3 regions of the Mesorhizobium sp. M8A.F.Ca.ET.202.01.1.1 genome follow, and region 1 is predicted to be linked to each of the others. Evidence: predicted binding sites of a transcription regulator. Region 1 holds the regulator's gene; each other region holds the start of a gene.
The links. The regulator PhoB, encoded in region 1, activates phosphate uptake and scavenging genes when phosphate is short. The targets are predictions, from matches to a motif close to TGTCATNNANCTGTCAT.
Positions count from the first base shown of each region.

Region 2: the regulator PhoB is predicted to act here: its motif matches at 2,942-2,958, upstream of ppk2 (polyphosphate kinase 2).
Region 3: the regulator PhoB is predicted to act here: its motif matches at 2,970-2,986, upstream of EN845_RS10705 (acid phosphatase).

Region 1 covers NZ_SRUN01000007.1:226,965-236,728, forward strand. The annotation lists gene pstS (phosphate ABC transporter substrate-binding protein PstS) at 1-573, shown strand, start outside; gene pstC (phosphate ABC transporter permease subunit PstC) at 640-1,623, shown strand; gene pstA (phosphate ABC transporter permease PstA) at 1,627-2,478, shown strand; gene pstB (phosphate ABC transporter ATP-binding protein PstB) at 2,475-3,278, shown strand; gene phoU (phosphate signaling complex protein PhoU) at 3,304-4,011, shown strand; gene phoB (phosphate regulon transcriptional regulator PhoB) at 4,030-4,719, shown strand; gene EN845_RS17555 (ROK family protein) at 4,977-6,221, opposite strand; gene xylF (D-xylose ABC transporter substrate-binding protein) at 6,486-7,526, shown strand; gene EN845_RS17565 (sugar ABC transporter permease) at 7,668-9,020, shown strand; gene EN845_RS17570 (ATP-binding cassette domain-containing protein) at 9,031-9,764, shown strand, end outside.
Region 2 covers NZ_SRUN01000001.1:434,722-444,485, reverse strand. The annotation lists gene EN845_RS02500 (glycosyl transferase family 90) at 1-605, shown strand, start outside; gene EN845_RS02495 (glycosyl transferase family 90) at 743-1,714, shown strand; gene EN845_RS02490 (aldo/keto reductase) at 1,739-2,782, opposite strand; gene ppk2 (polyphosphate kinase 2) at 3,064-3,984, shown strand; gene EN845_RS02480 (dihydrofolate reductase family protein) at 4,052-4,699, opposite strand; gene EN845_RS02475 (glyoxalase superfamily protein) at 4,889-5,431, opposite strand; gene hemB (porphobilinogen synthase) at 5,694-6,725, opposite strand; gene EN845_RS02465 (DUF2066 domain-containing protein) at 6,839-7,660, opposite strand; gene EN845_RS02460 (enoyl-CoA hydratase/isomerase family protein) at 7,826-8,866, shown strand; gene EN845_RS02455 (DUF6163 family protein) at 8,863-9,285, shown strand; gene EN845_RS02450 (winged helix DNA-binding protein) at 9,524-9,764, shown strand, end outside.
Region 3 covers NZ_SRUN01000004.1:27,457-37,220, reverse strand. The annotation lists gene EN845_RS10725 (XRE family transcriptional regulator) at 1-424, shown strand, start outside; gene EN845_RS10720 (SDR family oxidoreductase) at 760-1,464, shown strand; gene EN845_RS10710 (cytochrome-c peroxidase) at 1,671-2,930, opposite strand; gene EN845_RS10705 (acid phosphatase) at 3,113-4,648, shown strand; gene EN845_RS10700 (DUF922 domain-containing protein) at 4,696-5,295, opposite strand; gene EN845_RS10695 (hypothetical protein) at 5,397-5,885, shown strand; gene EN845_RS10690 (GIY-YIG nuclease family protein) at 6,072-6,359, shown strand; gene EN845_RS10685 (GNAT family N-acetyltransferase) at 6,633-7,091, shown strand; gene EN845_RS10680 (PLP-dependent aminotransferase family protein) at 7,253-8,422, shown strand; gene EN845_RS10675 (hypothetical protein) at 8,438-8,692, opposite strand; gene EN845_RS10670 (VOC family protein) at 8,848-9,276, shown strand; gene EN845_RS10665 (AraC family transcriptional regulator) at 9,512-9,764, shown strand, end outside.

The DNA of each region.
Region 1 (9,764 bases):
TCGGACGGTTCGGGCACGACCTTCAACTTCACCGACTACCTCGTGAAGCTCTCGCCCGACTGGAAGGACAAGGTTGGTTCGGACACGGCTGTCGAATGGCCGACCGGCGTCGGCGCCAAGGGCAGCGAAGGCGTTGCCAACACCGTCAAGCAGACCGACGGCGGCATCGGCTACGTCGAATATGCCTATGCCAAGCAGAACAAGCTGTCCTACTCCAAGATGCTGAATGCAGCCGGCAAGGTCGTCGAGCCGTCGCTCGAATCCTTCGGCGCTGCCGCTTCGAATGCCGACTTCAAGACTGCCAAGAACTTCAACGTCATCATCACCAACGAGCCCGGCGACGCCACCTGGCCGATCGCCGCCTCGACCTGGGTGCTGATCCACAAGGCTCCGGACGATGCCGCCGCCACCGGCGAAGCGCTGAAGTTCTTTGCCTGGGCCTACAAGGACGGCAAGGAAACCGCCAAGGCGCTCGACTACGTGTCGATCCCCGACAGCGTCGTCGATCTGATCAAGGCTTCGTGGAAGGCCGACATCCAGGCCGGCGGCAAGCCGGTCTACGCTGGCGAGTAACATCACCCGAAGGAGCGCCGCTTTGCGCGGCGCTCCTTTTTCTCAACACAAAGAGCCGAGCTTGACATGAGTGCTGTCCAGGAAGCCTTGCCAGCCATCAAGGGCTCGCGCGATGCCATCGTCAGACGTTTCGCGCTGACGGACACGATCTTCCATGCGGCGACCCGTGCCGCCGCGATCCTGGTTCTGGTCCTGCTTGGCGGCGTCGCCATCTCGTTGTTTGCCGGTTCCTGGCAAGCGCTCTCGACCTTCGGCTTCTCCTTTCTGACCACGGAAAGCTGGAACCCGGTGACCGAGAAATTCGGTGCGCTGGCGCCCATCTACGGCACCATCATCACATCCGCCATCGCCATCCTGATTGCCGTGCCGCTCGGCATTGGCATCGCGATCTTTCTCACCGAACTTTGCCCGCGCGCATTGCGGCGCCCGATTGGCATGGCGGTCGAACTGCTCGCCGGCATCCCCTCGATCATCTACGGCATCTGGGGCCTGTTCGTGCTGGCACCGTTCCTGCAGACGACGGTGCAACCCTTTATCATCTGGCTGTTCCATGGTGTTCCCGGGCTCAACAATCTGTTTGCCGGCCCGCCCTATGGTATCGGCCTGCTCACCTCGGCGATGATCCTCGCCATCATGATCCTGCCTTTCATCACCTCGATCACCAAGGACGTGTTCGACACCGTGCCGTCGGTGCTGAAAGAGTCGGCCTACGGCATCGGTTGCACGACCTGGGAAGTGACGCGGCGCGTGGTCATTCCCTATACCCGGATCGGTATCATGGGCGGCGTCATGCTCGCCCTTGGCCGTGCGCTCGGCGAAACGATGGCCGTCACTTTCGTCATCGGCAACGCGCACCGCATCTCGACTTCGCTGTTCGCGCCCGCCACGACGATCTCGGCGACCATCGCCAACGAATTCACCGAAGCCGTTGGCGATCTCTACACCTCCTCGCTGGTGGCGCTCGGCCTGATCCTGTTCGTCATCACCTTCCTCATCCTTGCCATCGCACGCTACATGCTGATGCGCATCGACGCCCGTACGGGAGCCTGACCGATGTCCACAGCCGCATCGCTTCACCAAAGCCGCAAGCGCAGGAATGGCGTGATGATGACGCTGTGCGTCGTCGCCGCCGGCATTGGCCTCGCCTGGCTGGCGCTTATCCTCGGCGCGCTGCTCTACAAGGGCCTGTCCGGCGTCTCGCTGGCCGTGTTCACCGAAATGACGCCTCCGCCCGGCGACGCCGGCGGCCTGCTCAATGCCATCTACGGCAGCGTGGTGATGACGATCATCGCCGTGATCGTCGGCACGCCGATCGGCGTGCTCGCCGGTACCTACATGGCCGAATACGGCCGCTTCTCCAAGCTCACCACCATCGTGCGCTTCATCAACGATATCCTGTTGTCGGCGCCATCGATCATCATCGGCCTGTTCGTCTACGAGCTGATGGTGCGGCCGATGGGACATTTCTCCGCCATTGCCGGCGCCGTTGCGCTGGCCATCCTGGTCATTCCGGTCGTGGTGCGCACCACCGAGGACATGCTCAACCTGGTGCCGAACGCGCTGCGTGAAGCCGGCACCGCGATCGGCGCGCCGCGCTGGGTGGTCATCAAATCTGTCGCTTACCGCGCCGCGCTCTCCGGCATCGTCACCGGCATATTGCTCGCCATCGCCCGCATCTCCGGCGAGACGGCGCCGCTGCTCTTCACCGCGCTCAACAACCAGTTCTGGTCGAGCAATCTCAACGCGCCGATGGCCAGCCTGCCTGTCACCATCTTCCAGTTCGCTCTCAGCCCCTATGAGGAATGGCAGCAACTGGCATGGACCGGCGCACTCATAATCACCCTGACGGTTCTCGGCCTGAGCATTTTCGCCCGCAGCCTTACCGGACGCAGAGAGGACAGATGAAACCGATGTTGTCCACCGAGTTGAACACGCCCGAAGTGGCCGTGGATAAGGCCAAGATCGAGGTCAAGAACCTCAACTTCTACTACGGCCAGTCGAAGGCGTTGAAGGATATCAGCCTGTCGCTGCCCGAGCGCAGCGTCACCGCCTTCATCGGCCCGTCGGGCTGCGGGAAGTCGACGCTGCTGCGCGTCTTCAACCGCATCTACGAGCTCTACCCGAAGCAGAGCGCCGACGGCCAGGTGCTGCTCGACGGCCAGAACATCCTCGACCGCTCGCAGGATCTCAATCTCCTGCGCACCAAGATCGGCATGGTGTTCCAGAAGCCGACGCCGTTCCCGATGTCGATCTACGAGAACATCGCTTTCGGCGTCCGTCTCTACGAGAAGATCAGCAAGTCCGAGATGGACGGCCGTGTCGAACAGGCGCTGAAGCGCGCGGCATTGTGGACCGAGGTCAAGGACAAGCTCAACGCCAGCGGCCTCAGCCTGTCGGGCGGCCAGCAGCAGCGTCTTTGCATCGCCCGCACCGTGGCGGTGAAGCCGGAAGTCATCCTGCTCGACGAACCAGCGTCGGCGCTCGATCCGCTGTCGACCGCCAAGATCGAGGAACTGATCGACGAGCTGCAGGCCGACTACACGATCGTCATCGTCACCCACAACATGCAGCAGGCGGCGCGCGTGTCGCGCCAGACGGCGTTCATGTATCTGGGCGAACTGGTCGAATTCGACAAGACCGAGAAGATCTTCACGTCGCCTCGCGAGAAGCGCACGCAGGACTACATCACCGGCCGCTTCGGCTGATATCACGCATACGAGGACCAGGATCATGGCCGAACACACAGTCGCAGCCTTCGATGAGGATCTCGGACAGATCAGCAGGCTGATCAGCGACATGGGCGATCTCGCCGGCACGATGGTCGGCGGCGCCACCAAGGCTCTGCTGAATTCCGACAACGCGCTGGCACAGCGCGTCGTCTCCGACGACGCCATCATGGATGCGCGCCAGCGCGAACTCGACGACCGCGCCATCACCCTGATCGCCAAGCGCCAGCCGATGGCCGACGATCTGCGTCATGTCGTCGGCTCGATCCGCATGGCGGGCGACCTCGAGCGCATCGGCGACCTTGCCAAGAACATCGCCAAGCGCGTCGGTTCCGTCGGCCTCACCGCCACGCCGCGCGACCTGTCGCACTCGATCGATTCCATGGCGCAGCTGGTGCTGATCCAGGTGCAGGGCGTGGTCGAGGAATATGCGGCCGGCGATGCCGCCGCCCTCGCCAAGCTCAGGAATGACGACGAACGCATCGACGTCAAATACACCTCGGTGTTCCGCGAACTGCTGACCTACATGATGGAGGATCCGCGCAACATCACGGCTTGCACGCATCTCTTGTTCTGCGCCAAGAATCTCGAGCGCATCGGCGACCATGTGACCAACATCGCCGAGAATGCGTATTATGTGCTGACCGGAACGCAACTGCCCGCCAATCGTCCTAAGCAGGACGAGACGGCGATGTCGGCGCCGGCGGCTTGACGATAGGATGATCTGCCAATGATCGCGCCACGCATCATGGTGGTGGAGGACGAGGAGCCGCTCGGCGTGCTCCTCCGCTACAATCTGGAATCGGAAGGCTATCAGGTCGAGGTGGTGACGCGCGGCGACGAAGCCGAGATCCGCCTCCAGGAGAATGTGCCCGACCTCCTGGTGCTCGACTGGATGGTGCCGGCGGTTTCCGGCATCGAACTCTGTCGGCGCCTGCGAATGCGGCCCGAGACCGAGAGGTTGCCGATCATCATGCTGACGGCGCGCGGTGAGGAGAGCGACCGCGTGCGTGGCCTTTCGACCGGCGCCGACGACTATCTGGTCAAGCCGTTCTCGACGCCGGAATTCATGGCCCGGGTCAAGGCGCTGCTGCGTCGCGCCAAGCCGGAAGTGCTGTCCAGCGTGCTCAAGGTCGGCGACATCGTGCTCGACCGTGAATCGCACCGGGTCTATCGCAAGAAGAGCGAAATCCGGCTCGGACCGACCGAGTTCCGGCTGCTCGAATTCATGATGCGCCATCCCGGCCGGGTGTTCTCGCGCAGCCAGTTGCTCGACAATGTCTGGGGCGAGACGATCTATATCGACGAGCGCACGGTGGACGTACATGTCGGCCGGCTGCGCAAAGCGGTCAACAATGGCCGCATGCCCGACGTCATCCGCACCATCCGCGGAGCGGGCTACGCGATCAGGGAAGACTAGGTCGAGGGCGGCTACGCCCCTGACTTCGTCATCCGCGAGCGAAGCGACGCGGCGCAGACCCGAGGATCCATGCCGGGACCTCGACGCGTCGCCGCAGTGCAGAATTCTGCGCCGTTGCACTCTACGATCGAGGTCACGGCATGGATCCCAGGGTCTCCGCGACGCCGCTTCGCGGCTGCTCCGCCCAGGGATCACGACCTTGAGGGCGCTCGGCCAACCTCCAGCATTGGTGGTGATTCATTCACCGGAGCGTTCGCTCAGGCCACGCTCTTCCCAGCACTGCCTCTCGCCTGCACTCCCGGCGCGAAAATCTCCTGGTCGACGAAGGTCAAGGCGCGCATGGCGCAGCCTTCGCGGATGAGCGGCAGTTCGTTCGGCTCGGTGTCGAAGGAAATCGATTCCGAATGCTGGCCGCCGGCGGTCTGGGCGATGGCCTCGCGCAAGGCCGGCTCGATCAGATCGAAGGCGGCGGCACTGACACCGACCATGGCGACCGGCGCCGGGTCGATCAGCGCGAACAGGCTGCCCAGCCCATAGCCCAGCGCCTCGCCCGCCTTGCGATAGGCTTCGCGCTCCGGTCCGTCTTTCTCCCTTGCCGTCGCGGCGAGTGTCCGCATCTGCGCGTCGCTGACATCGGCGACCGGTTCGGCGTCCTCGCCAAGCTGCCTGGCATTACGCCAGATGGCATAGTTGCCGGCATAGGCCTCGACGCAGCCGCGCCGCCCGCAACGGCAGAGCGCGCCGCCCGGGCGATGGATCATGTGGCCGAATTCGCCGCCCGATGAATGGGTGCCGGTGAACAGTTCGCCCTTGAGCACCAGGCCCATGCCGATGCCGTGCGAGAGCAGGATGGCGATGAAGTCGTCGCGGTAGCGTTGAGGGTCGCGCCAGCGCAACGCCACCGCCATCATGTTGCAGTCGTTCTCCATGGTGGCGGGGATGCCGAATTCGGCTTCGAGTATGTCGGCGAAGGCAATGTCCGTCTGCGGCGTGATCGGCGACCACAGCATGGCACGCGCCTTGGTGTCGGTGATGCCCTGGATCGCCAGCGCGATGCGGGCAACACTGCGGATATCGAGATCGGGGTCCTCGATGCGGCGGCGCACTATTGCCGTGCATTCGCCGATCAGCGCCTCGCGCGACATGGTCAGCGTGTCCAGCCGGCGCTGCTCCTCGGCGACCACCTGGCCGGCATAATCGATGACGGCGACGGATAGGAAATTCAGCGACAGCACCACGGTCATCACAGCCGCGGCCTCGGGGTTGAGGCCGAGGCCAACCTGCGGCCGGCCGCGTTTGAGCGAGCCGGCCTCGTTCGGCTTGCCTTCGGTCAGGATACCTTCGCCGATCAGGTCGGCGGATATCGCCGATATGGTCGAGTGGCTGAGGCCAGTGGTGGCGGCGATCTCGGTGCGCGAGGGCTGACCATCCCGGCGCACGGCTGCAATCACCATTGCGCGGTTGCGCCGGCGCAGATCGTCGTGGCGGATTCCCACCGACATGCTTTCCCTCCCGGCTGCCGCGGTTCTTGATCCCCCTCGAATACCTCCGGCAACAGGGTCAAACACTGGCAGAAGCGGCCGGTGCTGTCATTTATTTATTGCGAGGCTCGAAAAAAAATTTCTGGCACCTCAAAATCCATCAGAATCGATGTTGACAGTGTTCTGGCGATGGACCAGTGTTTTTTCGAGGCTCGAAAAAATAGAGCCTTTGTGCCGGCCTTCGGGCCAGTTTGGTCGCGCCATACGCGGCGCAGGGAGGATATCATGAAGAGATTCACAGCCGCCATCCTGGCGGGTGTCGCCATGTCGCTGACACTGGTGTCGGTCGCGCAGGCGAAGGACAAGGTCATCGGCGTTTCCTGGTCCAACTTCCAGGAAGAGCGCTGGAAGACCGACGAGGCCGCCATGAAGAAGGCGATCGAGGCCGCGGGCGACAAGTACATTTCCGCCGATGCGCAGTCCAATCCCGGCAAGCAGCTGACCGATGTCGAGAGCCTGATTTCGCAGGGCGCCAATTCGCTGATCATCCTGGCGCAGGATGCCTCGGCCATCGGTCCGGCGGTGCAGAAAGCGCTCGACGAGGGCATTCCGGTCGTCGGCTATGACCGCCTGATCGAAAACAAGGACGTCTTCTACCTGACCTTCGACAACAAGGAAGTCGGCCGCATGCAGGCCCGCGAAGTGTTCAAGGTGAAGCCTGAAGGCAACTACGTCTTCATCAAGGGCTCGGGTGCCGACCCGAATGCCGACTTCCTGTTCTCGGGCTCGATGGAAGTGCTGAAGGAAGCCATCGACTCGGGCAAGATCAAGAATGTCGGCGAGGCCTATACGGACGGCTGGCTGCCCGCCAACGCCCAGAAGAACATGGAGCAGTTCCTCACCGCCAATGACAACAAGGTCGACGCGGTGGTCGCGGCCAATGACGGCACCGCCGGCGGCGTCGTCGCGGCGCTGACGGCGCAGGGGCTCGCCGGCACCGTGCCGGTCTCTGGCCAGGACGGCGACCACGCCGCGCTCAACCGCATCGCGCTCGGCACCCAGACCGTGTCGGTGTGGAAGGACGCGCGTGAACTCGGCAAGAACGCCGCCGAGATCGCCTCGCAGCTCGCCGACGGCAAGAAGATGACCGACATCGCCGGCGTGAAGGACTTCACGACGCCTGGCGGCAACACCGTCAAGTCGCTGTTCCTGACCCCGGTCGCCATCACCAAGGATAATCTCAACCTCGTCATCGACGCCGGCTGGATCAAGAAGGACGAAGTCTGCGCGGGCGTCGCCGCCGGCAGCGTTGCGGCCTGCAACTGAGTTTGACCGCTTGAAGAAATGAAGGCGCCGCGGCCCAAAGCCGCGGCGTTTTCTCAAAAAGATTTGTGTTTCCGCATCACGCGGATAGCTTCTAGGCTGGCTTCGGCATCCGCGTAGACGGCCAGCCGGTTGGAGGAAATCATGACCGATACGACGTCCAACCCGCAGGCCGACACCGCGCGCGCCTCGGAACTCGGCGCGGTCGCCCGGTTCCTGAAGGCGACCGAGATCGACACCCGCATGCTCGGCATGATCGGCGCCCTGCTGCTGATCTGGGTCGCGCTGCATGTGATTTCGAGCCTGCGTCTCGGCGTCAATCCGCTCGATTTCGACAGCCGCACGTTTCTCACGCCGCGCAATCTGTGGAACCTGTCGGTGCAGACGTCCGCGGTCGCCATCATGGCTTGTGGCATGGTGCTGGTCATCGTCATGCGCAACATCGATCTGTCCGTCGGTTCCGCCGAGGGCCTGATCGGCATGGTCATGGGTTTTGCGCAGGTGCATTTCCTGGTTCGGTTCGTGGGGCTTGAACTCGGCAACCCATGGATCTGGGTCCTGGCTCTGGTCATCGGCCTGGCGCTCGGCCTTTTGATCGGCGCCTTCCAGGGCTTCGTCATTGCCTATCTCGAAGTGCCGGCCTTCATCGTCACGCTGGGCGGCCTGCTGGTCTGGCGCGGCGCCGCCTGGTGGGTCACGTCAGGCCAGACGGTGGCACCGCTCGACGCCACCTTCCAGCTGATGGGTGGCGGCCCGGCCGGATCGATCGGCGCCACCTGGAGCTGGGTCGTGGGCATCGTCGCCTGCCTGGCCGTCGTGTTCGCGCTGTTCAACGGGCGCGTGCAGCGCAAGCGCTTCCGCTTCCCGCTGCGGCCGGTCTGGGCCGAGACGCTGCTCGGCGCCGTCACCTGCGCCGTCATCATGGGCGCGGTCTGGCTGGCCAACTCCTATCCATGGCCGATCGGCATCGTGAACCGCTACGCGGCCGCCAACAACATCACCGTACCCGAGGGCGGCCTGTTCATCGCCCACGGCATCGCGATACCGGTGCTGATGGCGGTCGCCGTCGGCCTGGTCATGACCTTCATCACCAACCGAACCCGTTTCGGCCGTTATGTCTTTGCCATAGGCGGCAATCCGGAAGCGGCCAATCTCGCCGGCATCAACACGCGCTGGATCACCATGAAGGTGTTCATGATCATGGGCGTGCTGGCCACGATCGCAGCCGCCATTTCGTCGGCCCGGCAGAACTCCTCCACCAATGTGCTTGGCACATTGGACGAGCTGCTCGTCATTGCCGCGGCCGTCATCGGCGGCACGTCGCTTGCCGGCGGCTCGGGAACGATCATCGGCGCCATGCTCGGCGCATTGCTGATGCAGTCGCTGCAGTCGGGCATGGTGCTGCTCGGCGTCGACTCGCCGCTGCAGAGCATCGTCGTCGGCGCCGTGCTGGTCATCGCGGTGTGGCTCGATACCGTCTATCGCAAGCGGGTTTAGGGATACGATCATGGCTGACAAAACCGCTCCCGCTACTGCCCCCGCAACCGCCCCCATGGGCACGCCGCTGGTCGACATGCGCAACATCTCGATCGCCTTCGGCGGCATCCGTGCCGTCGACGACGCGTCGATCGACCTTTTCCCGGGCGAGGTCGTAGCGCTGCTCGGCCACAACGGCGCCGGCAAGTCGACGCTGATCAAGATCCTGTCCGGTGCCTACAAGCGCGATGCCGGCCAGATCTTCGTCAATGGCGAGGAGGCAGCGATCTCCAACCCGCGCGACGCCAAGAAATACGGCATCGAGACGATCTACCAGACGCTGGCGCTGGCCGACAATGTCGATGCCGCCGCCAATCTGTTCCTCGGCCGCGAGCTGATGACCGCCTGGGGCACGCTCGACGACGTCGCCATGGAGGCCGAGGCGCGCAAGGTGATGGGGCGGCTCAATCCCCGCTTCCAGCGCTTCAAGGAGCCGGTGATCAAACTGTCAGGCGGACAGCGGCAGTCGGTGGCGATCGCACGCGCCATCCTGTTCAACGCCCGCATCCTGATCATGGACGAGCCGACGGCGGCACTCGGCCCCCAGGAAACGGCACAGGTCGGCGAACTGGTCAGGCAGCTCAAGTCCGACGGCATCGGCATTTTCCTGATCAGCCACGACATCCACGACGTGTTCGAGCTCGCCGACCGGGTTTGCGTGATGAAGAACGGCCAGGTGGTCGGCACGGCACGCACCACGGACGT
Region 2 (9,764 bases), on a different contig from region 1:
GGAACGCCGTCATCATGAAGCTCGACAAGTTTCGTCACTTCCAGATGCCGGCTGACGCTATTGCGTTCGCCGACAAGCTGCCGACCGTGGTCTGGCGCGGCGATCTCAACAACCCGATCAGGACAAGATTCCTCAAGGCAGTGCGCGGCCTGCCGTTCTGCGATGCCGGCTCGCACAAGCCGAACGCGCCGGCCGAATACGCCAAGCCTTTTCTCAGCATCAGCCAGCACCAGCGCTACCGCTACATCGTCTCGCTCGAAGGCAATGATGTAGCGACCAACCTCAAATGGATCATGAACTCGAAGTCACTTTGCCTGATGCCACCGCCGACTTATGAGACATGGTTCGCGGAGCGGCAGCTCGAAGCCAATGTGCACTATGTGCCGCTCGAGGCGGATTTCTCGAACCTTGCGGACCATGTGGCCTATTTCGAGCGGAATCCGGCCAAGGCGGAGCGCATCATCGCCGCCGCGAATGCCTATTGCCGGACATTCGACGACGAGCGGACCGAACAGGCGATCTCTCTGCTGGTGCTCTACAAATACTTCGTGCTCTCGGGCCAGATCAAACCTGATGCCGAGGTGTGGCGCTACATAACGGGCTAGTTGCCGGGCACCTCGTCTCGGCCGGCTGCCACGTGTTCGGGCAGCGCTGGATTGCGTGGCCCAATCATGCGATCATGCCGAGGGAACCGTCCCGGCCGTCATTTGTTTAATCGCGTTTATCTCTGATCAAAAGAACGATGGCCACCATAAAACGAACGACCGCAAAGGTCTTTTACTACGCGCGAAACGTGATCCGCGATATCGCACCCCAGGCGATCTTCCGACGACGGTTGGCGGGCCGCCTGGAACAGGCCAGGCTCTCGGATGTGGCCGTGCGCCGACGGCTGAATCACTACAACAAGCTGCAGGACGCTTTTAGGCCAAGCCCGGATGCCGTGCGTATCGACCAGCTGCCTTTTGAACCGAGCATGTACTATTACGACCTGAAGGAATTTGCCCGCTATTTCGATCCGTCACTGCTCATCGACCTGAAGTTCGGCGACGTAAAAGGCGTGCCCGAGCTGCCGACGCTCGTCAAGGACCGGCCGATCCGCGCCGACAACGGCAACGCCGTCGTGATGAAGTTCAATAAGTTCCGCCATTTTCACATGCCCACCGACGCCGTCGTCTTCACCGACAAACGCCCGGCTGTGGTCTGGCGCGGCGACCTCAACAATCCGATCCGGACACGGTTCCTGGATGTCGCGCGCGACTTGCCGTTCTGCGACGTCGGTTCGCACAAGCGCAATGCACCGGCTGCGTACAGCAAGCCCTTCCTCAGCATCAGCCAGCACCTGCGCTATCGCTACATCGTCTCGTTGGAGGGCAATGACGTGGCGACCAACCTCAAATGGATCATGAACTCCAACTCGCTCTGTCTGATGCCGCCGCCGACCTACGAGACATGGTTTGGCGAGAGCCAGCTCGAGGCTGGAGTCCACTATGCGCCGCTCGACCCGGACTTCTCCGATCTCCGTGAAAAGGTAGATTATTTCGAACGGCATCCGGCCGCGGCGGAGCGCATCATCGCCACGGCCAATGCCTACTGCCGCAAATTTTCCAATGAACGGGACGAGCAGGCGATCTCCCTGCTCGTCCTCTACAAATATTTCGTGCTCGGCGGCCAGATCGAACCCGATCCCGAACTCTGGCGGTTCATCGAGAGCTAGCTCTCGCTCTCGACCTGACGCTGATCAGATATCGCTGCGGTCGAGAACCAGATCGGCGGGGCCGAAGCGATCCTTCGCTGTCAGTTGCTGATGCCAGTAGGGGTAGAGCAGGGGCGGCCGGCTTACGGCGTCGAGACGCTGGCGTTCCTCGGTGCCGAGCTCCAGGGCGGCGGCCGCGAGATTGTCCTTCAGCTGGACGTCATTGCGGGCGCCGATCACCAGCGAGGAGACGGCAGGGCGGCCGAGCAGCCAGGCGAGCGCCACCTGTGCCGCCGAAACACCACGATCCCTGCCGATCTCGACCAGCACATCGACGATCCGCCAGAGCCGGTCCTCGTCGCGGATCGGCGGCTCGGACCAGCCGGCAAGCTGGCGCGCGGTCGGGCTGTCGCGGCGGTATTTACCCGACAGCAGGCCGCCGGCGAGCGGGCTCCAGACCAGCACGCCCAGCCCCTGGTCGACCGAGATCGGCAGCAGCTCGTACTCGGCCTCGCGCGCTTCCAGCGTATAGTGGATCTGCTGGGTGATGAAGCGTTGCTGGTGGCGGCTGTCGCTGATGGAAAGCGCCTTCATCACCTGCCAGCCCGAATAGTTGGAGCAGCCGATGTAGCGCACCTTGCCCTGGCTGACCAAAGTGTCGAGCGCGGCAACGGTTTCCTCGAGTGGGGTGAGGCCGTCCCACTGGTGGACGAAATAGATGTCGATGACATCGGTCTTCAATCGCTTCAGGCTTCTCTCGCATTCGCGGATCAGATGATGGCGCGACAGGCCTTCGTCGTTCGGGCCCTTGCCGATCCGCATCCGGGCTTTGGACGCGATCAGCACGTCGTTCTTGCGCTTGCCGCCGAGCGCTTCGCCTATGATCTCCTCCGACAGGCCGTTCGAATAGACATTCGCGGTGTCGATGAGGTTGATGCCGGCGTCGATGCACATGTCGATCATCCGCTTTGCTTCGGCGAGATCGCTGTTGCCGACCGCAGCGAAAGGCCCGGCGCCGCCGAAGGTCATTGTGCCAAGCGTCAGTGTCGAAACCTTCAGGCCGGAACGGCCAAGGGTGCGGTATTCCATGTCAGATCCTCGCGATTTTGTTGAAGAGGCGTGCCGCCAAGGGCAGGCCTGGAACGCGACCGGGGATTTGTAGGACAATTCGGTCGGCTTGTCGCCATGCGATGACGCCGATCGATCATGCGTCGCGAAATTTGCACCGGCGGCAAATCGCGCCCGGGCTGCAATAAAACCGTCACCGCCGGCCTATATTGAAGTCGGCTCAGGTGTTTCCATTCCCGGCCGCTGGCAGCAATTTGGGGACGCTCCAGGGAACCGACAGGCTTGCAAGCGGAGCAGTTGATATGACCGAGCTAAGACAGAATTCCCCTGCCAAGGACTGGCTTGAAGCCGAACTCGCCGACACGCTCGACGAAGATTATGAACTCGAATTGTCGGAACCGGCGCTGTCGATGGAGATCGCCAAGATCTACAAGAACTCGCATCCGCCTTCGATCGATCGCATGCAGTATTTTCGCGACCTGATCACCCTTCAGTCCGAATTGATCAAGCTGCAATCCTGGGTCGCCTATCACAAGAAGAAACTGGTGGTGATTTTCGAGGGCCGCGATTCCGCCGGCAAGGGTGGCGTCATCAAGCGTATCACCCAGCGGCTCAATCCGCGTATCTGTCGCGTCGTGGCGCTTCCGGCGCCGACCGAACGCGAGAAGTCGCAATGGTATTTCCAGCGCTATGTCCCGCATTTGCCCGCAGGCGGCGAGATCGTGCTATTCGACCGCTCCTGGTATAACCGCTCCGGCGTCGAGCGGGTGATGGGCTTCGCCAGCCCCGATCAGGTCGAGGAGTTTTTCCACGACGTGCCGGAGTTCGAGCGCATGCTGGTGCGCTCCGGCGTCACCGTGGTCAAATACTGGTTCTCGATCACCGATGAGGAACAGCAGATGCGCTTCCTGATGCGCATCCACGATCCGATGAAGCAGTGGAAACTGTCGCCGATGGACCTACAGTCGCGGGTGCGCTGGGAGCAGTACACCAAGGCCAAGGAAGAAACCTTCGCCCGCACCAACATTCCCGAAGCGCCCTGGTACATCGTCGAGGGCAACGACAAGAAGCGGGCACGCCTGAACTGCATCGACCATCTGCTCAAGCAGCTGCCATATGAAGAGGTGCCGCACGAGGAGATCACGCTGCCGGAGCGCGTTTTCAACCCGGAATACGAACGCCAGGTCCTGCCGCGCGAGCTTTACGTGCCGGAGAAATATTGAGTGACCTTTCCTTCTCCCCGTTCACGGGGAGAAGGTGCCGGCAGGCGGATGAGGGGCGGCGCCGAGCTTAAGCCCGCTTGATAACCACGTGCGTGGCCAGCGCCGTCGCCACCTGTTCGGTGCACGCGTAGCCAAGCTTGGGCATGTCGAGGCCGGCAAAAAGGTTCTCGCCCCGGCCAAGCAGCACCGGCGAAATCGCCAGGTGCATCTCGTCGATCAGCCTCTCCTGGAGATACTGGCGGATCGTATCGACGCCGCCGCCGACCCGCACGTCCTTGCCGCCAGCCGCCGATCTCGCCTGCTCGAGCGCCGAATGGATGCCGTCGGTGACGAAGTGAAAGGTGGTGCCGCCTTCCATTGTGATCGATCCCCGCCTGTGGTGCGTCAGCACGAAAACCGGCACATGGTAGGGCGGGTTGTCGCCCCACCAGCCCTTCCACTTGTCGTCAGGCCATTCTCCGCGGATCGGCCCGAACATGTTGCGACCCAGGATCCAGGCGCCGACATTCTCGAAGCTGCGCGCCGCGAACGCCTCGTTGGTATCGGTGGTGCCGCCATCTTGTCCGAGCACCATCTTGCGGAAGGTGCGGGTGTCGAAAAACCACTTGTGCAAGGATCCTCCGCCGATGCCGAGGGGATTTTGCAGATCCTGATCAGGACCGGCGCCATAGCCGTCGAGCGAGAGGGTAAACGCGTTGACACGAAGTTTTGACATGAAGACCTCCTCGATAACCAGTTGTAATTTGCAAGTGGTTTTCTTTTAGCAAACTGATTGCGAATTGCAAGCGGTATTTTCGGATCGAAAGTATGTATCCGGACCTTTGCCGCCAGGCGATGTCGGGACTGTTTTTAGCGATCGGCCCGGACGGCCAGTGACGGCCGCCCAGGCCGCCACGATATCAGCTCATTCGCCCGTCAGTTCCATGAAGCGGATGTGGTTGCTGAACGGGTCGATGACCTCCACCGTCAGCCGGCCGTCTTCATGCTCCAGGCCGGGATTCATGTAGCGGTACTCCTTGCCGGCAAGCTCTTTGTGGAAGTCGCGGATGCCTGTCATATAAACGACCATGTTGCCGCCAGGCGTCGCGTCGCCCGCATGTTCGGACAGGTGCAGTGCAAGGTCGCCACGCGAGACTTGGGTATAGATAGGGGAACTTTCCCCATAGCGGTGCTCCCAGTCCACGGTGAAGCCGAGGAAGCCTAGGTAGAATTCGTGCGCCTTGGCGACGTCGACGATGCGAACGATCGGCGCGGTTCGCTCGAAGACGATCTTGTCTTGGCCGGCAGGCCGCGCTTCGATCTTCGCCGACAGAATATTCCAGCTCGCCAGTCCAAACTGGCGCGCGACGATCTCCAGGGCGTCACTGTGGCTGATCGTCAGGTCGCGGGCGGCAAGCGCCTCCCGCATGGCTTTCGCCATGGTCTTGGCATCGCGATAGGCAAGTATGTCCGTTTCCTCGGGTCACGGCGAAGCCTTCGTCAGTGCCCGCATTGCCGACGCCTTCGCCCGACGGTGAAACGGGTCAGGGAGCATCCTCTGGAGGCGTTCGCCATACCTCTTTGTCCGAGGTGCGGGCTGCCGGCCGCCTCCGGCCGTGCGACTATCATAGCTGCAGCTGCCGGTTTTTGTCAGCGGGAATTCGAAGGAACCGCCGACCGATCGAAAGAGTGGTGACACCTACTGAAAGGCATTGCCCGGGAAGTCGGGGCTAGCCCTTCAGCATCACAGCCACTTCGGGCGCGAAATAGGTCAGGATGCCATCGCAGCCGGCACGCTTGAAGGCGAGCAGCGATTCCAGCATCGCCTTCTCGCCATCGATCCAGCCATTTGCACCCGCCGCCTTGATCATCGAATATTCGCCCGACACCTGGTAGGCGAAGGTCGGCATCTGGAATTCGTCCTTCAGCCGGCGGATGATGTCGAGATAGGGCAGGCCGGGCTTGACCATCAGCATGTCGGCGCCCTCGGCGATGTCCTGTTCCGCCTCGCGCACCGCCTCGTCCGAATTCGCGTGGTCGATATAGTAGGTCTTCTTGTCGCCCTTGAGCAGCCCGGCGGTGCCGACCGCCTCGCGATAGGGGCCGTAGAAGGCCGAGGCGAATTTGGTGGCGTAGGACATGATCGCCACGTCCTGAAAACCGTTGGCGTCGAGCGCGTCGCGGATGGCGCCGATACGGCCGTCCATCATGTCCGAAGGCGCGATGATGTCGGCACCGGCCGCCGCCTGGATGACGGCAGCCGCCGCGACCTGTTCCACGGTTTCGTCATTGACGATGATGCCGTCGCGCAGGATGCCGTCATGGCCATGGCTGGTGAACGGGTCGAGCGCGGCATCGGTGATGATGCCGATCTCGGGCACCGCGTCCTTTATCGCGCGGGTGGCGCGGTTGATGATGTTTTCCGGGTCGAGGATGTGCGAGCCTGTCTGGTCGCGCAGGCCGAGATCGACATTGGGGAAAGTGGCTAGTGCCGGAATGCCGAGCTTGGCAGCGCGTTCGGCTTCCTTGACGGCAAGGTCGACCGAAAGGCGGAAAACGCCGGGCATGGCGGCGATCGGTTCGCGGACATTTCTGCCCTCGACGACGAAGATCGGCCAGATCAGGTCGTCGACCGAAAGCCGGTTCTCCTGCACGAGCCTGCGCGACCAGTCGGCCTTGCGCATGCGGCGCAGGCGGCGGCTGCCGGTGACGTCGTCGACGCTGCGCGCGCCGGCAGGTTTTGCTGGGGTGAATTTGTTCATGGCCAAAACTCCGGATCTACGGCTTTTACCACGAGCCCCTGGTGCTGACCAATGCGACACGTTTGTGCCAGGGGTCAAAGCTGCCACAGCGCTGTCCCACCACGCCTATTGGGTCAGGGCTGCCCATTACCCGAAAGGATCTGCGCCGCGCCTCCGATGGCGACACGGAACGCCTCGTCGAAGCTGACCCCACGCACCTGCCAACGATAGGTCTTGCCGTGATCGGCCAGCCGCCAATCGGCGATCCAGCCGAATTCCTTGTCGCTCCATACGATGCTGCCGGCGAGCGCTCTGGCGCCACCGGCCTGTTTGGCCAGCCGATCGAGCCTTGCCATGTCGGCCGCGCGCAACGCTTCTTCGCTCAGGTCCCCAAGCTGCGCGGCCTTCGGAAAGACGACATGCATCAGTGTTGGACCGGTGGCATTGACGAAGGATTCGCGCATCGTCTCGCCACGCTTTTCCTCGGCCGTCAGTGCGAAATGCCGAGCGCCCTGTTCGGTCGTGAGAAAGACGGTGAGCGTCGGCCGCTCGCCAAGCCAGGGTTTGCCGCCGAGCGACGCCAGCACCTTGTCGATCACATCAGGCTTGTAGAGGCAGGTGAGGTCATGCGGCCGGTCATGCGTGCCTTGCTCGTCATGGATCGGAATGCCTTCCAGCCGGTCGCGGTACCGGAACGAGTCGACAAAGCTGCCGGCCTTGTCGCGCAGCGCGTCCATTTCGCATCTGGCAAGCAGCCGCTGATCGCCCGAAACACGGACGAGGACCTTGTCGAGGCAAGTCCTGAAGCCGAGCTGACGGTTTTCTTCACCCTGGCCGGTGACGATGGTCTGCGATTGGTAAAGATCGCCGAGGTCGGTTGCCTTGGCGGGGACATTGGTTGCCCACGACGCAGACAGGCAACTCAGTACAAGGACAAGGCGCAAAAACTGCGGCATATGGCTCACTATCCGGCTCTTAGCCTGTCGTAATGGCTGCCAACGTCTAACATCGGCCACCGCGTGCCGCCAAGACCGCGGCCGACAGGCTGCTGCCATTGACGCACCCATGCGCCGCCTTTAGCACTTCAGTCCCGCAGGCGCGGGGACAAGGATTCTCTGGCGATGGATTTTGGTGGAGGCGACGAAATTCGCTTCGAAAGGATGGGCAGGGCCGGCGTCGTCACGCTGACGCGGCCGCAGGCACTCAATGCCGTCACCCATCGCATGGTCAAGGCGCTGGACAAGGCCCTGCGTTCCTGGGAGCGCGACGACGGCGTGGACGTCGTCGCCGTCAAGGCCGAGGGCAGGGCGTTTTCGGCTGGGGGCGACATCCTGCACATCTACGAAGCCGGCCGCGCCGGAAAGCCGCCGGTCGAGTTCTTCGCCGACGAGTATCGGCTCAACGCCTATATCGCGCGTTTCAAGAAACCCTATGTCGCCCTCATCGACGGCATCGTCATGGGCGGCGGAGTCGGCATTTCCTTTCACGGCTCGCATCGGGTGATGACCGAAAATGCGCAGTTCGCGATGCCTGAGGTCGGCATCGGCTTTTTCCCCGATGTCGGCGCCAGTCATCTGCTGCCCGATCTCGGCGGTTCCTTCGGCATGTACCTGGCGCTGACAGGCAACCGCATCCGCTATGGCGATGCCCTGTGGTCGGGGCTGGCCACCCACACCATCAAGACCGAAGACCAGGCAAGCTTCCTCGACCGGCTGGCGCTGACGGGCGATCCGGAATCGGTGCTGCGCGGTTTCTTTGTCCCAGCCAAGCGGGAGACGGACAGGCCGATCCTGGAGGCGATCGCCCGTCATTTCGCCCAGCCGTCGCTGCCGGATCTCATCGACAGCCTGGATCGCGCCGGCAGGGACGAGTTCGCAGCCAAAACTCTGGCGACGATCCGCATGCGCTCGCCGACCAGCCTTCGCGTCGCCTGGCGGCAGATCAGCGCCGGGCAGACACTGTCGATGGACGACTGCATGAGGATGGAGTTCCGCATCCTGAACCGCATGCTGGCCGGCCACGATTTCTACGAAGGCATCCGTGCCGCCATCATCGACAAGGGCTCGAAGCCGCAATGGCGGCCGGCAAAGATCGATGCGGTCGCCGAGGCGGACGTCGAAGCCTATTTCGCTCCGCTCGGTGATTGGGAGCTTGGGCTGTGAGCGAGGTGACATCGAGACGCGTCGTCCTGCAGCCCTCGACGGTCGAGGTGATCTTCGCCTGGTTCCAGCGCGTCATCGCGGGCTACTGTCTGATGTTCGGCGTCCTGTACTGGATCAAGCTGATCGGATTCTACCCGGGCTCGCTGTGGCGCTTCGACCTTATGCCGGTGCATTGGCAGGTGGCGGCGGTGTTGCTCGCCGTATTCTTTCCCTTTGCCGCGGCCGGCTTGTGGATGCTGGCGTCCTGGGGGCCGGTGATCTGGTTCATATGCGCGGTCACCGAGACGGTCATGTATGCCGGCTTTCCCGAGCTTTTCGGTCATCGTCTCCTGATCCTCGTCTCGCATGCCTGCGTGGCGCTGCTCTACATCGTCTTTCGCGTCGTCATCTACCTGCAAAAGCGGCCGGCACGGCACTAAGCCCTTGCGCGCGTTGACGACTTGGCGATCGCCTGAATCCAGCCCCGCGATCATTGCCTAAATCTTTAGGTTAATCATCCTTGCTCGGGTGACCGTTCGTTAAGCCTCTTCCGAAACCTCTTACCGGTAAGCTCTTGTTAGCCCTAGCGTTTAAGTCGAATTTTATGAGTATTCGATAGTGTCGCGATCAAGGTGAAAAACAAAAAATCACCAGGGCGACAAACGAGAGGCAAAGACAATGATCAATTCGCGTCCGGCGGCGAAGACCGCCAACGTTTCCGACGATCGCCGTGAGGCTATCCGTTCCCTGTACATGGAATCGCTGCAGCTGGTCGAGCGTCTGCACCGCCGTCTGCTTGATGTGATCAAGGACGAATTCGACCGCAACGGCCGTTCCGACATCAACGCCATCCAGGCGCTGCTGCTCTTCAACATCGGCAATTCCGAGCTGACCGCCGGCGAGCTGCGTTCGCGTGGCT
Region 3 (9,764 bases), on a different contig from region 1:
GCTCAGCGGCGACCGCAAGCAGCCCGCGGCACGCACCCGCCGCTCGGTGACCTCGCAGTCCAACACGCTGCGCCAGCTGACCCGCAACTACGACTACCGGTATCTGGCCACCGATCTGGTGCGCAAGCGCATGGTGCCCATCCACGCCTATGCGCGCGCCCGCACGCCGCAGGAATTCGGCCCGCTGACCAGGCATGCTGGGGAGGAATTCCTGATCGTGCTCAAGGGCGAGATCGAACTGCACACCGACCAGTACGCGCCGGTGCGGCTGAAAGTGGGCGAGAGCGTCTACATCGATTCCACCATGGGCCACGCCTACCTGTCGGTGGGCGAGGGCGACGCAGAGATACTGTGCGTCTGCTCCGGCGACGAGCCCGACATGGAAGGGACGCTGCTTTCCGTGCTGGAGACGGTGGAGGGGTAGGGGGCGATTGGCCGCGTCGGTTGCAATCGGCTGATGTCGGCGCTGCCCCTCACCTGCCTGCCGGCATCCTCTCCCCGTAAAGTGACGGGGAGAGGGGGGCTGTGGCGGATGATTTCGCCAATCCCCAACGTCGCAAGTAAGGGCGCCGGCGTTGCGACCGGCTTCTTTCCCCCCGTCACTATACGGGGAGAAATGCCCGGCAGGGCAAATGAGGGCAGCGCCACCCGCCCAAGTTTTTTGCAGATCGATTCAGTCTTTCTGGTTCGAACTGCCTGGCGAAACCGGCTATAGGACCGCTGAAACCGCGACTCCCGCCAACCCAAAAAGGAAAATCCATGAGCTCAGAAAAGACAGCCGTCATCGTTGCCGGCGGCAGCGGCATGGGGGCGGCGGCGGCCAAGCGGCTGGCGGCGGACGGGTTCAAGGTCGCCATACTGTCCTCGTCGGGCAAGGGCGAGGCGCTGGCCAAGGACCTGGGAGGGCTCGGCGTCACCGGCTCAAACCAGTCGAATGACGACCTGCAGCGGCTCGCCGACCTGACGCTGGAGCGCTTTGGGCGCATCGACGTGCTGGTTAACAGCGGCGGCCACGGGCCGCGCGCGCCGATCCTCGAGATCAGCGACGAGCAGTGGCACACCGGCATGGACGTCTATCTGATGAACGTCATCCGGCCGGTGCGCATCGTGGCGCCGCACATGGTCAAGCAGAAGGGCGGCGCCATCATCAACATCTCGACCGCCTGGGTGGCCGAGCCGAACGCGATGTTCCCGACCTCGGCCGTGTTCCGCGCCGGCCTTGCCGCCTACACCAAGATTTTTTCCAACACCTATGCATCGGACAATGTGCGCATGAACAATGTGCTGCCCGGCTGGATCGACAGCCTGCCAGCAACCGAAGAGCGCCGCGACAACGTGCCGATGCAACGCTACGGCACATCGGAGGAGATCGCCGCGACCATCGCTTTCCTGGCGTCGGAAGGGGCGGGCTATATTACGGGGCAGAGTATCCGCGTGGATGGGGGCGTTATCCGGGCGCTGTGACATATTAAGGGGCGTCGTGTTCCTTCGCGCGCCCCTCTGTCCTGCCGGACATCTCCCCTACAAGGGGGGAGATTGCAGTGTTGGCGCCCCGCGCCTTTTTGGAACGTTGAAACAATGGGCGAGAGCCGCAATCAAAGCTGATCTCCCCCCTCGTGGGGGAGATGTCCGGCAGGACAGAGGGGGGCGCTGTCCCGCGGCGTCTCAGGTTATTTCGCTGCCACTTGGTCTGCATCCGTCAGCGTCTGCAGGAACGCGACAATGTCGTCTATCTCGGCATCCGTCAGCGCCGGCTTGCCGCCAGGTCTCCTGCCGCCGAAGGGGTCCTGATTCAAGTTCGGCCAGTAAGCCTTTGGCAGGTCGTCATATTTCCTCACCGTGCCGTCGGCATTCTTGGGATACCAGCGGCCGGGATCGGTATCGCGGCTGGCGTAGAAGGCGACCGCGTCGCGCAAGGTGTGTAACTCGCCATTGTGGAAGAAGCTCCTGCGCAGCGCGACGTTGCGCAGCGTCGGCGTCTTGAACAGACCGCAATAGTCGGTGCGGCCGTGAAAATCTGTGCGCAGCGGGCCGCACAGGCCGAGATCGGCATAGGCCGGGTCGGCATTGGCCGGAATGGCGGGATTGCGAGGCACGGCGATGGCGATCAGGCCGAAATCGGTGAATTGCGGCGGCTCGCCGTCATTGGCGGGTTCGCTGAGATGGCAACTGGCGCAATTGCCTTTTTTCTCGTCCTCGAACAGAGCGCGACCATGCAGCTCCTGCGTCGACAACGTCGCCTTGCCGGCGAGGAAGGCGTCGTAGCGGCTGGAATAGGGATAGAAATCGGCCGCGCTCTGCTCGAACGTGCCGAGCGCCTCGGCGGCGGCGTCGAAGGCATCGTTGGGATGGTTGAAGACATCCTGCCCGAACACCGTCTTGAACTCGCCGGCATAGGCCGACTTGCGCAAGGCGGCGGTGACCGCCCCGGCACCCTTGTTGGCCATCTCGAAGGGCGAGAGCAGGGGGATTTTCGCCTGGTCCTTGCCGTGGTCGGCGCGGCCGTCCCAGGTCAGGCCGCCGGTCGGACCGTTGTCGACGCTTTCGTCGCCCTCGTCCTCGGAATCATGGAAATGCTCGGTGAAGGCGGGCGCGGCCTGGAGATAACGCAGCGATGGCACGGCGCGCACGCCGGGCTGGTCGAGGTTTGGCCCGCCCATTTCGACCGGCGTGGCCGAGGCCGGCCCGAAAGCATGGCTAGGATCATGACAGGACGAGCAGGCCTGCTTGCCCGAGGCCGAGAGCGAGGGGTCGAAGAACATTTTTTGCCCCAAGGCGGTCAGCGCCTTGGCGCGCGCGAAGGCTTCGGCGCGCGACAGTGGGCCGGGATGGAAGCCATCCGGCCCCGCCGAATTCGCGGGCGCGGCAAGGCCAAAGGTCGAGATCGCGGCAATGGCGATCGCCCGAATTTTCCATCGTCTTCTGGTCATGGGGCATGGTCCGCTTTGGCCTGGCAATAAGAACGCAGTGCAACGGATTGATGACCGGCTCCAGTGCTCACGAAACCGTGTTCGCCGTGGCGGCGGCTGTCACAAAGGTGACAAGGCAGCCACGTTAGCTGCCCTATCGTTCCCGCACCCCTCTAGCCACAGTCAAGCCACGAGGTCTTCCCATGACGAGGCTCAAGCTCTTCACTTCCTTCGGTCTGGCCGGTTCGGCCCTGCTTCCCCTGGCGGCCGCCCATGCCGCCCCTCCCGGCTTCGACAAGATCGACACCGTCGTCGTCATCTATGCCGAAAACCGCAGCTTCGATAATCTCTATGGCGGCTTCCCCGGCGCCAATGGCCTGGCCAATGTCTCGGCCGACCAGCCGCGCCAGCTCGACCGCGACGGCAAGCCGCTGACCGAATTGCCGCCGGCCTGGGGCGGGCTGACCGGCAAGGGCGTCACGCCCGTGGTGACGGAGGCCGAGACCGCGCATCTCGCCAACGCCGCCTTCGCCATTGACGATCCCAAGGGCTTCCATGAGGACACCAACGTCATCACCCACGACTTGTGGCACCGCTTCTACCAGGAGCAGATGCAGATCGACGGCGGGAAGAACGACAAATTCGTCGCCTGGGCCGATTCCGGCGGCCTCGTCATGGGCCACTATGACGGCTCGAGCCTGCCGATGTGGCAGGTGGCGAAGAAATACGTGCTGGCCGACAATTTCTTCCAGGGCGCCTTCGGCGGCTCCTTCCTCAACCATTTCCAGCTCGCCTGCGCCTGTACGCCGGTCTACCCGCACGCCGACACCAGTCCGATCAAGGGCCAGATCGCCGTGGTCGATGCCGACGGCACGTCCTTGAAGGTCGCCGACAATTCGCCGGCATCGGCGCTCGGCGGCGTGCCGAAATTCGTCAATGACGGCGCCATCACACCCGATTTCCATGCCGTCAACACCATGCAGCCGCCTTATCAGCCGAGCGCCAACAAACCGGCCGAGGGCGGCGACAAGGCGCTGGCCGACCCGGCCGCGCCGACCACGCTGCCGCCGCAGCACGACATCACCATCGGCGATCTCCTGTCGCTGAAGGGCGTCGACTGGGCCTGGTACGCCGGCGCCTGGCAGGCAACGCTGGACGGCAAGAACGCGACGCCGGTGCCGAACTTCCAGTTCCACCACCAGCCCTTCAACTATTTCGCCGCTTACGCACCCGGCACCGCCGCGCGGGCCGAGCATCTGCGGGACGGTGGCCTGGATGGCGCCGAGTTCATCAAGGCGATCGACGACGGCAAGCTGCCCTCGGTGAGTTTCTACAAGCCGCAAGGCAATCTCAATGAACATGGCGGCTATGCCGACGTGGCCAGCGGCGACCAGCATCTGGCCGACGTCGTCGCGCATCTGGAGAAGAGCCCGCAATGGGGCCACATGCTGGTGGTCGTCACCTATGACGAGAATGGCGGCTTCTGGGATCACGTCGCGCCGCCCAAGGCCGACCGCTGGGGCCCGGGCAACCGCATCCCGGCCTTCATCGTCTCGCCCTATGCGAGGATGGGCACGGTAGACCACACCCAGTACGACACGACGTCGATCCTGCGCTTCATCACCGCGCGCTACGACCTGCCGGTGCTGACCGGCATCGTCGCCCGCGACAAGGCGCTGGCCGCCAATGGCGAACCGCCGATGGGGGATCTGAGCGCGGCGCTGGAGCTGAGCCGGTAGAGCGGACCGCGGTCATGCCGCCGCGCCGTGTGGCGCGGTGGCCGTTCTCAGCCGCCATTCACCAGGGCAAGAATGAGCTTCTGCAGATTGCCGCCCTGGCCGAGTTCGACGCGGTCGAAATCGCGGCTTGCCTGGCGCTGCGCCTGCGAGAGCGCGGCCAGGCGTCTGGTCATCTCGGCCCGGATTTTGCTGCATTTGGGGTCATCCGCGACGGTCAGGCCGACTGTGACCGCCTCGATCTTGCGCACCATGTCGACAATGGTCGCGCCATGCACCTTTTCGTGGGCGCTGACCCCGGCGAGGAAAACCTCCCAGTTCTTCTGGATGGCTGAAGGCAGCGGCGAGGAAGGGCTGGGCAAGGTGTAGGTGATGATGAGCCTGGGCTTGGCCGAGACCAGCACGCAGGCTCCGGCACGCGGCTGATAATCCCTGGTCCAGGTCAGCTTGAAATTGGTGTGGGCGATGGCGCGGCCGACGCCGACATTCGGCCCGTTCTCCCCGATCGACCGGTAGAGTTCCGGTCCGGACTGGCCTGAAATGGCATAAGTCTCGACCTTCTCAACCGGCTTCCATTCGGCCCGCGCGGCGAGCGGCAAGGCCACCAGGGCGGCGGTCAGAAGACACAGGCGAACACAGGCTCTCGACACCGCTCTCTCCAAGGCGCGCGGCCCTTGCCGGACGGCAATGCCATTCAGCGGCTTTTCCTATATGCTGCCGGCGGGTGCTGCAAATGCCCGAAGGGGGAGTCATGAGAAGATATTTCGTTGCCGCTGGCGCCTTGGCGGCATTGCTCGGCGTGCAGCCGGTTCTTGCCGCGTCCTGCGGCTGGAGCGCCAAGATGGAGGAAGACGAGGGCGGCAGCGTGCTGACCGCCTCCGTCTGCGGCGGGCCGAAAGGCGACGCGCATCTGATGCTGGCCTGTTTCGACAATCCGGTGCTGAGCTACGATCTGGGCGACAGCGGCCAGCAACTGGAACCGGGCATCAGCGGCGAGTTCGACTTCAAGGCCGATGGCAAGACGGTGACCAAGACGCTGCAGCTGGAGGCCATGTACAATTATTTCGTGGTCGATCTGGCGAAAGCCGACCCGCTGCTCGACCTGCTGCGCTCGAAGGGGGATGTGTCGGTCAGCGCTGAGAAATATGGCGATATCAGCTTTCCCCTGAAGGGGTCGAGCGCGGCCATCGGCAAGGTGCTGGCGCAGTGCGGCAAGGCCAAGCCTGCCGATGGGGATTGATTGGTGATACTGTGCGGCGGCTGTGGCAGCTACAATTGGGCTGAGCATCCGTACCGTCGTCATCCTAGGGCGGAGCAAGGAGCGAAGCGACGCAGCGCAGACCCTAGGATCCATGCCGTGACGTTCGCCGAGGAACACAGCGGAACCAGGATGTTCTCCCGACGCGTTACCCGATAGCCTTAACTTATGACCGGCTATGTCTACATGACCGCGAGCCAGAAGGGTGGCACCATCTATATCGGCGTCACGAACGATCTCGGTCGCCGCATGCCCGAGCACAAGTCCGGCAAAGGCTCGTATTTCACAAGTCGATATGGTGTGCAGCGACTGGTCTGGTATGAAGAATATTTCGACATCACCGATGCCATTCAGCGCGAGAAATCGCTAAAACGCTGGTCGCGACAATGGAAGATCGAACTGATCGAAAAAGCAAATCCGGAATGGTTCGAGTTGTTCCGCGGCACTGGGTGGTAGCGTTGTGTCCTGCCCCGCTTTGGTCGTTGCAGGCGTCCCGGCATGGATCCTAGGGTCTCCGCGACGGAGCTGCGCTCCTGCTTCGCCCTAGGATGACGAAGATGGGATAGCTTAGGCTAACCTTCGAAGGTGCCTCACCATCCTAACATCTGATGTCAGCCTGCCACTAGCCCATTGTCGTGAGAAGCATGTTGCCAAGCCGGAACATCCCCACGAAGGGGGAAGGGGAGCCGAACCTTGCCGCCGGTGACGGCTAGCCGTATCTCATCCGCCATGACCAACATCCAATTCCGCAAGGCGCAAGCCTCCGACCTGCCGGCCATCGTCGCCATGCTCGCCGATGATCCGCTGGGAGCGAGCCGCGAAGATGCCTCGTTGCCGCTGGCGCAAGGCTATGTCGATGCCTTCAACGCCATCGACGCCGATCCAAACCAGCTGCTGGCGGTGGCCGTGGACGGCGCGGCGGTGATCGGTACCTTGCAGATTACCTTCCTTGCCGGGCTCTCGCGCAAGGGCGCGTGGCGGGGGCAGATCGAGGCGGTTCGTGTCGCCGATGGCAGGCGCTCCGAGGGCATCGGCAAGAAGATGTTCGAATGGGCGATCGAGCAATGCCGGGCGCGCGGCTGCGGCCTTGTCCAACTCACGACCGACAAGGGCCGGGCGGATGCGCACCGCTTCTATGAAGGGCTCGGCTTCACCGCCAGCCATATTGGTTACAAGAAGAGCCTTTAGACACGGACGCCGACGGCGACTGGCGTATAGCGGAAGCCTTTCAGGCACTATTCAAATCGGCTGACAAAGCGGATATAGGTCAGTCAGGTTGACCTATTGTAAATACGTCCGGGAGGCGTGTCTTGACCCTTTTGAACCTGTTGGCTTCGCGCTCGTCGCGCATGAAGGCGTCGGAAATCCGCGAGCTGCTGAAACTGCTCGACCAGCCCGACATCATCTCCTTCGCCGGCGGCATTCCGGATCCCTCGCTGTTTCCGGCCGATGCCATCCGCGATGCCTATGCCGATGTGCTGGGCGGGGCGGAAGCCGGGGCGGCGCTGCAGTATCAGGTCTCGGAAGGCTATCTGCCGCTGCGGAAGTGGCTCGCCGGACAGATGGGCAAGCTCGGCATCGCGTGCGACGAGGCCAACATCTTCATCACCTCCGGCTCGCAGCAGGCCCTGGATTATCTCGGCAAGCTGTTCTTGTCGCCGGGCGATACGGCGCTGGTGACATGGCCGACCTATCTCGGTGCGCTGCAGGCCTTCAACGCCTATGAGCCGCGCTACGACCGGCTGCGCCCCGAAGGCGGCAACATGACGCCGGCGGCCTATCGCGCCGCTGCCGCCGCCAATGGCGGGCGTGTGAAGTTCGCCTATCTGGTGCCCGACTTCGCCAATCCGACCGGCAACACGCTGGACCGAAAGCAGCGCGAGGCCGTGCTCGACCTTGCCGGCGAGCTCGACATCGCCGTCATCGAGGACGCCGCCTACCGGGCGCTGCGTTATGACGGCGAAGGCGTGCCGCCGATCCTGGCACTGGACTGCGCGCGCTCCGGCGGCATCGACAAGGCACGCACGCTCTATTGCGGCTCGTTCTCGAAGATCCTGTCGCCGGGCATGCGCGTCGGCTGGGTCTGCGCGCCGCGCCACGTGATCGAGAAGCTGGTGCTGATGAAGCAGGCCTCCGACCTGCACAGCCCGTCGGTCAACCAGATGGTCATGCACCGCGTCGCCGAATCCGTGTTCGACGGCCAGGTGGACAAGCTGATCGGCGCCTATCGCGAGCGCCGCGACGGGCTGCTCGGCGCGCTGGAAGCCAACATGCCGGAGGGCGTGACCTGGAGCCGCCCGGAAGGCGGCATGTTCGTCTGGGTGACGCTGCCGGAAGGCGCCGACGCCACCGAACTCCTGGCACGGTCGGTGAAGGAGGCGCGGGTCGCCTTCGTGCCCGGCAATGCCTTTTACGCCGACGGCACCGGGCGCAACACGCTGCGGCTGTCCTTCACGCTGGCCAATCGCCGCGCCGTGACCGAGGGCATTCCACGGCTGGCGGCGCTGCTCAAGAGCTAGGCCCGCGCCCGGCGCCTACGCCGGCACGTTCACCAGATATTTGAGCTTCGCAAGCCTGGCGCGGGCGAGCTTGCGGATCGGCTTTTGGAAACCCTCTACGCCGGTCTCGACGACGAAGACCAACGTCTTGAAGTCCAGCATGAACTCATCGATGGCCCGCGTCGTCTGTTCGGACCTATCCTTGAACCGGCGCAGCAATGCGTTCGCTTCCTCGATGCCGTCGGCATCGGCGCTGTCGATCAGCGCTTCAAGCCTCTGAAAACAATCCAATCGCAAGTCCTCCCGCCGCGCCCCCAAACTCGCCGTCAGCCGAATGGTTCCATCGCGCCCGAAGATTTGTCGCTGGTTGTCAGCAGATGCACGTGCCGCGCGTTGACGCCCTGCCGCCCGGACCTAAATTCGAGACCTTGCGAGGAGGAGCTTTCATGGAAACCCAGGAATTGCATCGCGGCCGGCTCATCGACCACCTCCAGCTCGTGGTGCGGGATCTCCCCGCCAGCCGGCGCTTCTACGAAGCGGTCTTCCAGGTGCTCGGTGTCCCGATCGGCGGCACCGGCGAGGATTATTTCTGGGCCGACGAATTGTTCATCTCCAGCGCCGACAGCCGGGCCGCACAGGGAAAGCTGACCGGCCGTCATCACCTGGCCTTCCAGGCCAGGGATCACGCCATGGTCGATGCCTTCCACAAAGCCGGGCTGGCGGCCGGCGGCACGGACAATGGCGCGCCGGGCGAGCGGCCCTATCATCCCGGCTACTATGCCGCCTTCGTGCTCGACCCCGACGGCAACAACATCGAGGCCGTCCACCACGGCCCGGCCAACCGCAGTGCGGCTTCCGTGAAGATCACATTCTAGGTAAGGGCACTCGGCCGGCCACAGCGCCGAGCGATGCGGGTGATTCCGCGCCGCATTTTTCCGGGTATTAGGAAATTCGAGCCCCGCGCTGGCGAATCCGCTCGGATTCTTGACCTGTGCCGCACTGAAATTGTCCTGCAGGGCATGGATAGCGCCGCCTCTGGACAGGAGGCAAATCGGTCCCATACGGTGCGGCTTCAGGGAGGACGCGTGCGCGGGAAAGGCCGGTTGCTCGTTGAAAAAGAATGTCTTCTCGTCGGTCGACCTGCCGCCGCATCTCGACGACCGCGCGCGCTTCGCGCTCTGGCAGGACATCCACGTCGCGGAGATATGGTCGGTCGAATACGCCATCTCCGCGAACGTGCCTTTCCAGGCGGATATCGAAGCCACCGCCATCGGGCCGCTGGTGCTCGGGCGGATGGCCGGAACGATCAGGCATGCCAGCCGCAAGACACGCAACATCGCCGATGACGGCCGCGACGGCTATC